Regions from separate parts of the Planococcus shenhongbingii genome, predicted to be linked through region 1. Evidence: a T-box and tRNA genes for the amino acid it is inferred to sense, from the RefSeq annotation. Region 1 holds a T-box; the other regions hold tRNA genes.
The links. A T-box is a leader RNA that pairs with one kind of tRNA and senses whether it is charged. The one in region 1 lies ahead of thrS (threonine--tRNA ligase), so its partner is inferred to be a tRNA-Thr.
Positions count from the first base shown of each region.

Region 2: it has a tRNA-Thr gene. The T-box ahead of thrS (threonine--tRNA ligase) is inferred to sense a tRNA for this amino acid. The anticodon was not compared.
Region 3: it has a tRNA-Thr gene. The T-box ahead of thrS (threonine--tRNA ligase) is inferred to sense a tRNA for this amino acid. The anticodon was not compared.

Region 1 is NZ_CP129235.1:1,476,147-1,479,409, forward strand. It holds gene QWY16_RS07325 (replication initiation and membrane attachment family protein) at 1-629, shown strand, start outside; gene dnaI (primosomal protein DnaI) at 630-1,565, shown strand; T-box leader at 1,669-1,904, shown strand; gene thrS (threonine--tRNA ligase) at 2,031-3,263, shown strand, end outside.
Region 2 is NZ_CP129235.1:89,655-92,917, reverse strand. It holds rRNA gene QWY16_RS00445 (16S ribosomal RNA) at 1-933, opposite strand, end outside; tRNA gene QWY16_RS00440 (tRNA-Ala) at 1,108-1,183, opposite strand; tRNA gene QWY16_RS00435 (tRNA-Pro) at 1,190-1,266, opposite strand; tRNA gene QWY16_RS00430 (tRNA-Arg) at 1,295-1,371, opposite strand; tRNA gene QWY16_RS00425 (tRNA-Leu) at 1,407-1,495, opposite strand; tRNA gene QWY16_RS00420 (tRNA-Gly) at 1,524-1,598, opposite strand; tRNA gene QWY16_RS00415 (tRNA-Leu) at 1,605-1,689, opposite strand; tRNA gene QWY16_RS00410 (tRNA-Lys) at 1,713-1,788, opposite strand; tRNA gene QWY16_RS00405 (tRNA-Thr) at 1,798-1,873, opposite strand; tRNA gene QWY16_RS00400 (tRNA-Val) at 1,886-1,961, opposite strand; rRNA gene rrf (5S ribosomal RNA) at 1,971-2,086, opposite strand; rRNA gene QWY16_RS00390 (23S ribosomal RNA) at 2,210-3,263, opposite strand, start outside.
Region 3 is NZ_CP129235.1:165,277-168,539, reverse strand. It holds gene QWY16_RS00905 (citrate synthase/methylcitrate synthase) at 1-870, shown strand, start outside; tRNA gene QWY16_RS00900 (tRNA-Ala) at 941-1,013, opposite strand; tRNA gene QWY16_RS00895 (tRNA-Lys) at 1,041-1,113, opposite strand; tRNA gene QWY16_RS00890 (tRNA-Gln) at 1,125-1,199, opposite strand; tRNA gene QWY16_RS00885 (tRNA-Tyr) at 1,216-1,299, opposite strand; tRNA gene QWY16_RS00880 (tRNA-Val) at 1,309-1,384, opposite strand; tRNA gene QWY16_RS00875 (tRNA-Glu) at 1,402-1,476, opposite strand; tRNA gene QWY16_RS00870 (tRNA-Thr) at 1,523-1,595, opposite strand; rRNA gene rrf (5S ribosomal RNA) at 1,636-1,751, opposite strand; rRNA gene QWY16_RS00860 (23S ribosomal RNA) at 1,804-3,263, opposite strand, start outside.

The DNA of each region.
Region 1 (3,263 bases):
TGACCACCGATGGAATAAAAAAGGCGGCATCTGAATATTATAAATTGACAGTGGCGACAACAGCGCCGCAATTAGTCCAGGCCCACAAAACTGAACCGAAGATTGTGGAAAAGCCGAAAACGAGACAAGATGAGCTGATCTTGTATTTGGAATCTGCATCACCTGTAGAAGTGCTTCGTGATATTGCAAACGGCAAAGAACCGCTGCCGGCAGATGTCCAATTGGCCAATCAGCTTGTGCTGCAATATGGAATGGAGCCGGCAGTGGTCAATGTGCTGCTGCAATACGTTCTGCTTCGGACCGATATGAAACTGACCAAAGCCTATGTTGAAAAAATTGCATCCCATTGGCTGCGCAAAAACGTTACGACAGCGAAAGATGCGATGGAACTAGCGCGTACTGAACACGAGCAGTACGTTAAATGGAAATCGGAAGGTTCTCCAACTGCGGCATCGAGAAGTACAGCTAAATCAAGCAGGAAACCAGTGAGGGAAGAAAAATTGCCTGAATGGTTTTATCAAAAAGATGAGGCTCCTGCAGGTAAAGGTGAACCGAAAAATGATAAATTGGAAGTGGAAAAACAAAAACTTCTCGCAAAACTTGCGCTGAAGAAAGGTAAAGGTGATTAAATGGAGCCGATTCGCGAAACGCTGAAACGGGTAGTGAATGCCCCTGCTTTTTCAGAACGCTATAATGATATGCGGAAAGAAGTGCTGGAACATCCAGGTGTTCAAAAGTTCCTGGAAGACCATTCGGCGGATATCGACAAAAGCATTGTTGATAAAGGACTTGGAAAGCTATACGAGTATATCAATCAATCGCATGATTGCAATAAATGCCCCAGTCTAGGAAACTGCATCAATACGCTAAAAGGCTTTGAACCGAATCTGGTTCTGGAACGCGGCAATATCGGCATTGCCTATACGCCTTGTCGATTAAAAAATGAGCATGACAATAAACGCCGTGCTTCTTCAATGATACACAGCATGTATATGCCAAAAGAAGTGCTGCAGGCGACTTTTTCAGATTTTGAACCGGATGCGAGAAGAATGGAAGCGTTTCTTGCGGCAGGCGACTTTTTGGAAAAAGCAACCGGTCCAGATAACCTTCCTGAAAAAGGGCTATTTCTCTACGGCAAATTCGGTGTCGGCAAATCGTATTTACTAAGTGCTATGGCAAATGAACTTGCCGAAATGGGCGTCAAAACCGTGCTGGTATTTGTGCCGGAATTTATGCGCGAGATGAAGCAGGCGATCGGCGATCAGACATTGCAGGAAAAAGTGGATTATGTAAAAAAAGCGGACGTCCTGATGCTTGATGATATCGGCGCGGAAGCGATGTCGAGCTGGACGCGAGATGAAGTGCTCGGAACCATCCTGCATTACCGCATGGCAGAAAGGCTGCCGACTTTCATGACGTCCAATTTCAGCTACTCCGAACTTCAGCATCATCTGACTTACTCGCAGCGCGGCGAAAAAGAAGATTTAAAAGCGGCGCGTGTCATGGAACGCATCCGTGCCTTGACGATTCCAGTAAAATTGGATGGTCCAAATAGAAGAAATTAATAAAGAAAAGCGGAAATGGCCGTTCAAGTAAGTGCTTTTCTTTGAACAGGTGGTTGCGTTTTTGATTTTTTAGCAGTATAGTAAAAATAATCGAACTATGATTTAAAATGCTTTGACAAGGACAATAGCGGAATTGTACGACTTTCAGAGAGAGAAGCCTAGGCTGCAAGCTTCTTAAGTACCGGCAAAACGCTTACCACCTTCGAGCAGCAGCTGTGAACTTTTTTAGTAGCAGCTGACGGTACCGGCCCGTTAGCCGATGCAGAGCTTCATTTTGGATAGTTTTTTCTATCCGGAATAGAAGAAGGGTGGAACCACGAACAGAGCTTCGTCCCTTTGGGATGAGGCTTTTTTTATTTGTTCAAAAAAACTACAGAAGAAAGCGTGGCATTTCAATGCTGAATTAATTATGAGGAAGTAAAACAGCATTGAAATCGACGCATCTTACAAAAGGAGAGAGTAAATATGTCAGACATGATCCAACTAACATTCCCTGATGGTGCAGCAAAGGAGTTTCCAAAAGGCACAACTACAGAAGAAATTGCTCAATCCATCTCACCAGGGCTTCGCAAGAAAGCATTGGCTGGTAAAGTGGGAGAGCAGTTAATCGACTTGAAATCACCGATCAATGAAGACGGCAGCATTGCCATCATCACTCCTGAGTCTGACGAAGCCATTGAAATTCTTCGTCATTCAACTGCCCACTTATTAGCTCAAGCGGTTAGACGCTTGTATCCAGATGCTAAATTTGGTGTCGGTCCGGTAATTGAAAATGGATTTTACTACGATATTGATTCTGAACAACCGATCACAGCTGAAAATCTGTCAGCAATTGAAAAAGAAATGAAAAAAATCATCAATGAAAACTTGGAAATTGTGCGTCTGGACGTTTCCCGGGCAGAAGCGCAAGAACGTTTCGCGGCTATCGAAGATCCGTATAAACTGGAACTTCTTGAAGCGATTCCGGAAGATGAGCAAGTGTCGATTTACGAGCAAGGCGAATTTTTCGACCTTTGCCGCGGCATCCACGTGCCATCAACTGGAAAATTAAAAGAATTTAAATTGCTGAGTGTCGCGGGAGCTTATTGGAGAGGCGATAGCGACAATAAAATGCTGCAGCGCATCTACGGTACTGCTTTCTTCAAAAAAGAAGACTTGAAAGAGCATTTGGCTTTCCTGGAAGAAGCAAAAGAACGCGACCATCGCAAAATCGGGAAAGAACTGAATTTATTCATGAACTCCCAAAAAGTTGGCCAAGGTTTGCCGATGTGGCTGCCAAAAGGTGCAACTATCCGCCGGATCATCGAGCGCTATATTGTCGACAAAGAAGAGCGCCTGGGCTATGACCACGTTTATACTCCGATAATGGGAAGCGTCGATTTGTACAAGACTAGCGGACACTGGGATCATTACCAGGAAGACATGTTCCCGGTTATGCAGATGGACAATGAAGAACTGGTATTGCGCCCGATGAACTGCCCGCACCATATGATGATTTATAAACAAGGTATCCATTCATACCGCAACTTGCCGATCCGAATCGCAGAGCTTGGCTTGATGCATCGCTACGAAATGTCTGGCGCTTTATCTGGCTTGCAGAGGGTGCGCGGCATGACATTGAACGATGCGCATATCTTTGTGCGCCCAGACCAAATTAAGGATGAGTTCAAACGTGTAGTCAATTTAGTGATTGAAGTA
Region 2 (3,263 bases), 1.4 Mb from region 1:
CCGTCAATTCCTTTGAGTTTCAGCCTTGCGGCCGTACTCCCCAGGCGGAGTGCTTAATGCGTTAGCTGCAGCACTAAGGGGCGGAAACCCCCTAACACTTAGCACTCATCGTTTACGGCGTGGACTACCAGGGTATCTAATCCTGTTTGCTCCCCACGCTTTCGCGCCTCAGCGTCAGTTACAGACCAGAAAGTCGCCTTCGCCACTGGTGTTCCTCCACATCTCTACGCATTTCACCGCTACACATGGAATTCCACTTTCCTCTTCTGCACTCAAGTCCCCCAGTTTCCAATGACCCTCCACGGTTGAGCCGTGGGCTTTCACATCGGACTTAAAGGACCGCCTGCGCGCGCTTTACGCCCAATAATTCCGGACAACGCTTGCCACCTACGTATTACCGCGGCTGCTGGCACGTAGTTAGCCGTGGCTTTCTGGTAAGGTACCGTCAAGGTGCCGGCAGTTACTCCGGCACGGTTTCTTCCCTTACAACAGAGTTTTACGATCCGAAAACCTTCATCACTCACGCGGCGTTGCTCCGTCAGACTTGCGTCCATTGCGGAAGATTCCCTACTGCTGCCTCCCGTAGGAGTCTGGGCCGTGTCTCAGTCCCAGTGTGGCCGATCACCCTCTCAGGTCGGCTACGCATCGTGGCCTTGGGAGGCCGTTACCCCCCCAACTAGCTAATGCGCCGCGGGCCCATCCAGCAGCGACAGCGTGAGCCGTCTTTCCGTCGGCTCCCAGGCGGGAGCCGAACCTATCCGGTATTAGCCCCGGTTTCCCGGAGTTATCCCGAACTGCAGGGCAGGTTGCCCACGTGTTACTCACCCGTCCGCCGCTGAAAACTTGGAGCAAGCTCCAAATTTTCCGCTCGACTTGCATGTATTAGGCACGCCGCCAGCGTTCGTCCTGAGCCAGGATCAAACTCTCCATTATAGAAGAAATTGATTGCTCAATGTTCTGCTGGCGTCTCGCCATTCCGAAGAATGCGCGAGTCGCTTTGATCTAGCACGCTTGATCAGTAAATTTTTGCGCGGGCCGTTTTGCGCGGCCGTTGCGATTTCGTTGACGTTTTGCTGTTCAGTTTTCAAGGTTCATTGAATATATAGTTGGTGGAGCCTAGCGGGATCGAACCGCTGACCTCCTGCGTGCAAGGCAGGCGCTCTCCCAGCTGAGCTAAGGCCCCATTGAATGGTCGGGAAGACAGGATTCGAACCTGCGACCCCTTGGTCCCAAACCAAGTGCTCTACCAAGCTGAGCTACTTCCCGAACTGAATTGCTGAGTGGTGAAAAAATATGGCGCGCCCGAGAGGACTCGAACCTCTAACCGCTTGATTCGTAGTCAAGTACTCTATCCAATTGAGCTACGGGCGCATATGATGAAAACCTACGGTTTTTGCAAAACCAAATGGTGCCGAGGACCGGAATCGAACCGGTACGGTAGTCACCTACCGCAGGATTTTAAGTCCTGTGCGTCTGCCAGTTCCGCCACCCCGGCATAGGGTCGGCTATTGGTGCAAAAAAATTGGAGCGGAAGACGAGGTTCGAACTCGCGACCTCCACCTTGGCAAGGTGGCGTTCTACCACTGAACTACTTCCGCAAAAAATGGTGCGGGTGAAGGGAGTCGAACCCCCACGCCCGAAGGCGCTAGATCCTAAGTCTAGTGCGTCTGCCAGTTCCGCCACACCCGCGTGGCAATGAAATTGTGAAAAAATGGTGAGCCATGAAGGATTCGAACCTTCGACCCTCTGATTAAAAGTCAGATGCTCTACCAACTGAGCTAATGGCTCGAACAGGAATGGTGCCGGAGAAAGGACTTGAACCCTCAACCTACTGATTACAAGTCAGTTGCTCTACCAGTTGAGCTACTCCGGCGACAGAGAAAAATGGTGGAGGATGACGGGATCGAACCGCCGACCCTCTGCTTGTAAGGCAGATGCTCTCCCAGCTGAGCTAATCCTCCGTTATGTATGCCCAGCAATGTCCTACTCTCGCAGGGGGAAACCCCCAACTACCATCGGCGCAAAAGAGCTTAACTGCCGTGTTCGGGATGGGAACGGGTGTGGCCTCTTTGCCATCATCACTGGACTGTTTGGTTTTTAAAAGACAAGGTTTATTATACCAATCCCCGATGGGATTGCAAGCTTTTTTTGAAAAAACTTGTGCCTTGCGCCTTCAAAACCGGATATGCGACAGTTGAAACAAACGTATTTGGTTAAGTCCTCGATCGATTAGTATTCGTCAGCTGCACGCGTCGCCGCGCTTCCACCCCGAACCTATCTACCTCATCGTCTTTGAGGGATCTTACTTGCTTGCGCAATGGGAAATCTCATCTTGAGGGGGGCTTCGTGCTTAGATGCTTTCAGCACTTATCCCGGCCACACATAGCTACCCAGCGATGCCCCTGGCGGAACAACTGGTACACCAGCGGTGTGTCCATCCCGGTCCTCTCGTACTAAGGACAGCTCCTCTCAAATTTCCTGCGCCCGCGACGGATAGGGACCGAACTGTCTCACGACGTTCTGAACCCAGCTCGCGTACCGCTTTAATGGGCGAACAGCCCAACCCTTGGGACCGACTACAGCCCCAGGATGCGATGAGCCGACATCGAGGTGCCAAACCTCCCCGTCGATGTGGACTCTTGGGGGAGATAAGCCTGTTATCCCCGGGGTAGCTTTTATCCGTTGAGCGATGGCCCTTCCATGCGGAACCACCGGATCACTAAGCCCGTCTTTCGACCCTGCTCGACCTGTCCGTCTCGCAGTCAAGCTCCCTTGTGCCTTTACACTCTGCGAATGATTTCCAACCATTCTGAGGGAACCTTTGGGCGCCTCCGTTACTCTTTAGGAGGCGACCGCCCCAGTCAAACTGCCCGCCTGACACTGTCTCCCACCCCGATCAGGGGTGCGGGTTAGAATTTCAATACAACCAGGGTAGTATCCCACCGACGCCTCCCCCGAAGCTGGCGCTCCGGGCTCAAAGGCTCCTACCTATCCTGTACAAGTTGCACCAAAAGTCAATATCAGGCTACAGTAAAGCTCCACGGGGTCTTTCCGTCCTGTCGCGGGTAACCTGCATCTTCACAGGTACTATAATTTCACCGAGTCTCTCGTTGAGACAGTGCCCAGATCGTTACGCCTTTCGTGCGGGTCGGAACTTACCCGACAAGGAATTTCGCTACCTTAGGACCGTTATAGTTACGGCCGCCGTTTACTGGGGCTTCAGTTCGCACCTTCGCTTGCGCTAAGCACTCCCCTTAACCTTC
Region 3 (3,263 bases), 1.3 Mb from region 1:
CGCCAGATCCCTGTTCATATAAGTGAAACAGCAAAGCTTTTACCTCGAGAAGCTTCATTGATGGATGGCTTGCGTACCTTAATCTCCGCATACAGCCATGATGACTTTACCCGCTTGCCGATTGAAGAACAAGCAATAGCATTAACTGCAGCCTTCCCTGTGCTGACAGCGCTTCTTTTCCGGTTAAAGCTGAAAGAAGATTTTATTGAGCCGCGCAGTGATTTAAGCCATACCGCCAACTATCTATGGATGATAAACGGAAAACTGCCAACTGAAGCGCAGACAGAAGCATTGGAGACTTATTTGAAGTTAACGATGGAGCACGGAATGAATGCCTCTACCTTTGCGGCACGGGTTACCATATCGACAGAGTCGGACCTTACTTCCGCTATCACTTCTGCCATCGGTACCATGAAAGGCCCTCTCCATGGAGGGGCGCCTTCCGGAGTAATTGATTTGCTGGAAGAAATTAACGTTCCTGAACAAATTGAATCCATCATCTTAAAGAAACTGGAAAACGGTGAAAAAATCATGGGTTTTGGCCACCGTATTTACCGCACCGAAGATCCACGTTCGATTATCCTAAGAGAAAAATGTCTCGCTTTACAAGGAGCCGATCCATGGCTAGATTTAGCTGTGGCAGCAGAAAAAGAAATTATTCGCCTCCTGAACCAGCACAAACCCGGCCGAGCGCTTTACACGAATGTAGAATTCTATGCCGCTGCCATCATGCGTTCGATTGCGATGGCACCTATACTTTTCACTCCTACCTTCAGTGCGGCCCGAATCGTCGGCTGGACAGCTCATGCTATGGAACAGCAACAAGATAATGTGATATTTCGGCCGCAATCGGAATATATCGGTGTATAAAAAAAGCCCGTATCCAATAAATTGGATACGGGCTTTTTACACATGGATAGTACAAATACACATGGAACAATGGAGCCTAGGGGGCTCGAACCCCTGACCTCGACGCTGCCAGCGTCGCGCTCTCCCAGCTGAGCTAAGGCCCCGCGCTGAACTGGCGCAGGAAAATAAAATGAGCCATGAAGGATTCGAACCTTCGACCCTCTGATTAAAAGTCAGATGCTCTACCAACTGAGCTAATGGCTCAAAATAAAAAATGGCTGGGGTACCTGGATTCGAACCAGGGCATGACGGGATCAAAACCCGTTGCCTTACCGCTTGGCTATACCCCAATGGCAAATATAAAACTGGTGGTGGGGGGCAGATTCGAACTGCCGAACCCGAAGGAGCGGATTTACAGTCCGCCGCGTTTAGCCACTTCGCTACCCCACCGAAAAAATATGGTGGAGGATGACGGGATCGAACCGCCGACCCTCTGCTTGTAAGGCAGATGCTCTCCCAGCTGAGCTAATCCTCCACTTTAAATATAAAGAATGGTGACCCCTACGGGATTCGAACCCGTGTTACCGCCGTGAAAGGGCGGTGTCTTAACCGCTTGACCAAGGGGCCTTAAAAAAAAGTGTTTTTCCCGTTTACAGAAACCTTATAAAACAAAAGCTTCCAACCGGGTTCGAACCGGTGACCTCTTCCTTACCATGGAAGCACTCTACCTGCTGAGCTATGGAAGCAAGGCAAAAGAATCATTACGGCATAAAAAAACATAAAATGGCCCAGCAATGTCCTACTCTCGCAGGGGGAAACCCCCAACTACCATTGGCGCAAAAGAGCTTAACTGCCGTGTTCGGGATGGGAACGGGTGTGGCCTCTTTGCCATCATCACTGGACATGAGTGCTTGCGCCCTCAAAACCGGATATGCGACAGTTGAAACAAACAGTTTGGTTAAGTCCTCGATCGATTAGTATTCGTCAGCTGCACGCGTCGCCGCGCTTCCACCCCGAACCTATCTACCTCATCGTCTTTGAGGGATCTTACTTGCTTGCGCAATGGGAAATCTCATCTTGAGGGGGGCTTCGTGCTTAGATGCTTTCAGCACTTATCCCGGCCACACATAGCTACCCAGCGATGCCCCTGGCGGAACAACTGGTACACCAGCGGTGTGTCCATCCCGGTCCTCTCGTACTAAGGACAGCTCCTCTCAAATTTCCTGCGCCCGCGACGGATAGGGACCGAACTGTCTCACGACGTTCTGAACCCAGCTCGCGTACCGCTTTAATGGGCGAACAGCCCAACCCTTGGGACCGACTACAGCCCCAGGATGCGATGAGCCGACATCGAGGTGCCAAACCTCCCCGTCGATGTGGACTCTTGGGGGAGATAAGCCTGTTATCCCCGGGGTAGCTTTTATCCGTTGAGCGATGGCCCTTCCATGCGGAACCACCGGATCACTAAGCCCGTCTTTCGACCCTGCTCGACCTGTCCGTCTCGCAGTCAAGCTCCCTTGTGCCTTTACACTCTGCGAATGATTTCCAACCATTCTGAGGGAACCTTTGGGCGCCTCCGTTACTCTTTAGGAGGCGACCGCCCCAGTCAAACTGCCCGCCTGACACTGTCTCCCACCCCGATCAGGGGTGCGGGTTAGAATTTCAATACAACCAGGGTAGTATCCCACCGACGCCTCCCCCGAAGCTGGCGCTCCGGGCTCAAAGGCTCCTACCTATCCTGTACAAGTTGCACCAAAAGTCAATATCAGGCTACAGTAAAGCTCCACGGGGTCTTTCCGTCCTGTCGCGGGTAACCTGCATCTTCACAGGTACTATAATTTCACCGAGTCTCTCGTTGAGACAGTGCCCAGATCGTTACGCCTTTCGTGCGGGTCGGAACTTACCCGACAAGGAATTTCGCTACCTTAGGACCGTTATAGTTACGGCCGCCGTTTACTGGGGCTTCAGTTCGCACCTTCGCTTGCGCTAAGCACTCCCCTTAACCTTCCAGCACCGGGCAGGCGTCAGCCCCTATACGTCACCTTACGGTTTGGCAGAGACCTGTGTTTTTGCTAAACAGTCGCCTGGGCCTATTCACTGCGGCTCTCTCGGGCTTTTCACCCTACCAGAGCACCCCTTCTCCCGAAGTTACGGGGTCATTTTGCCGAGTTCCTTAACGAGAGTTCACTCGCTCACCTTAGAATTCTCTTCTCGCCTACCTGTGTCGGTTTGCGGTACGGGCACCTCCCGCCTCGCTAGAGGCTTTTCTTGGCAGTGTGAAATCAGGGACTCCAGGGCATACGCCCCTTGCCGTCACCGCTCAACGTTATGGAAATGGGATTTGCCTCATTTCCCGCCTCACGGCTTGGACGCGCTCAACCAACGGCGCGCTCGCCTTATCCTTCTGCGTCCCC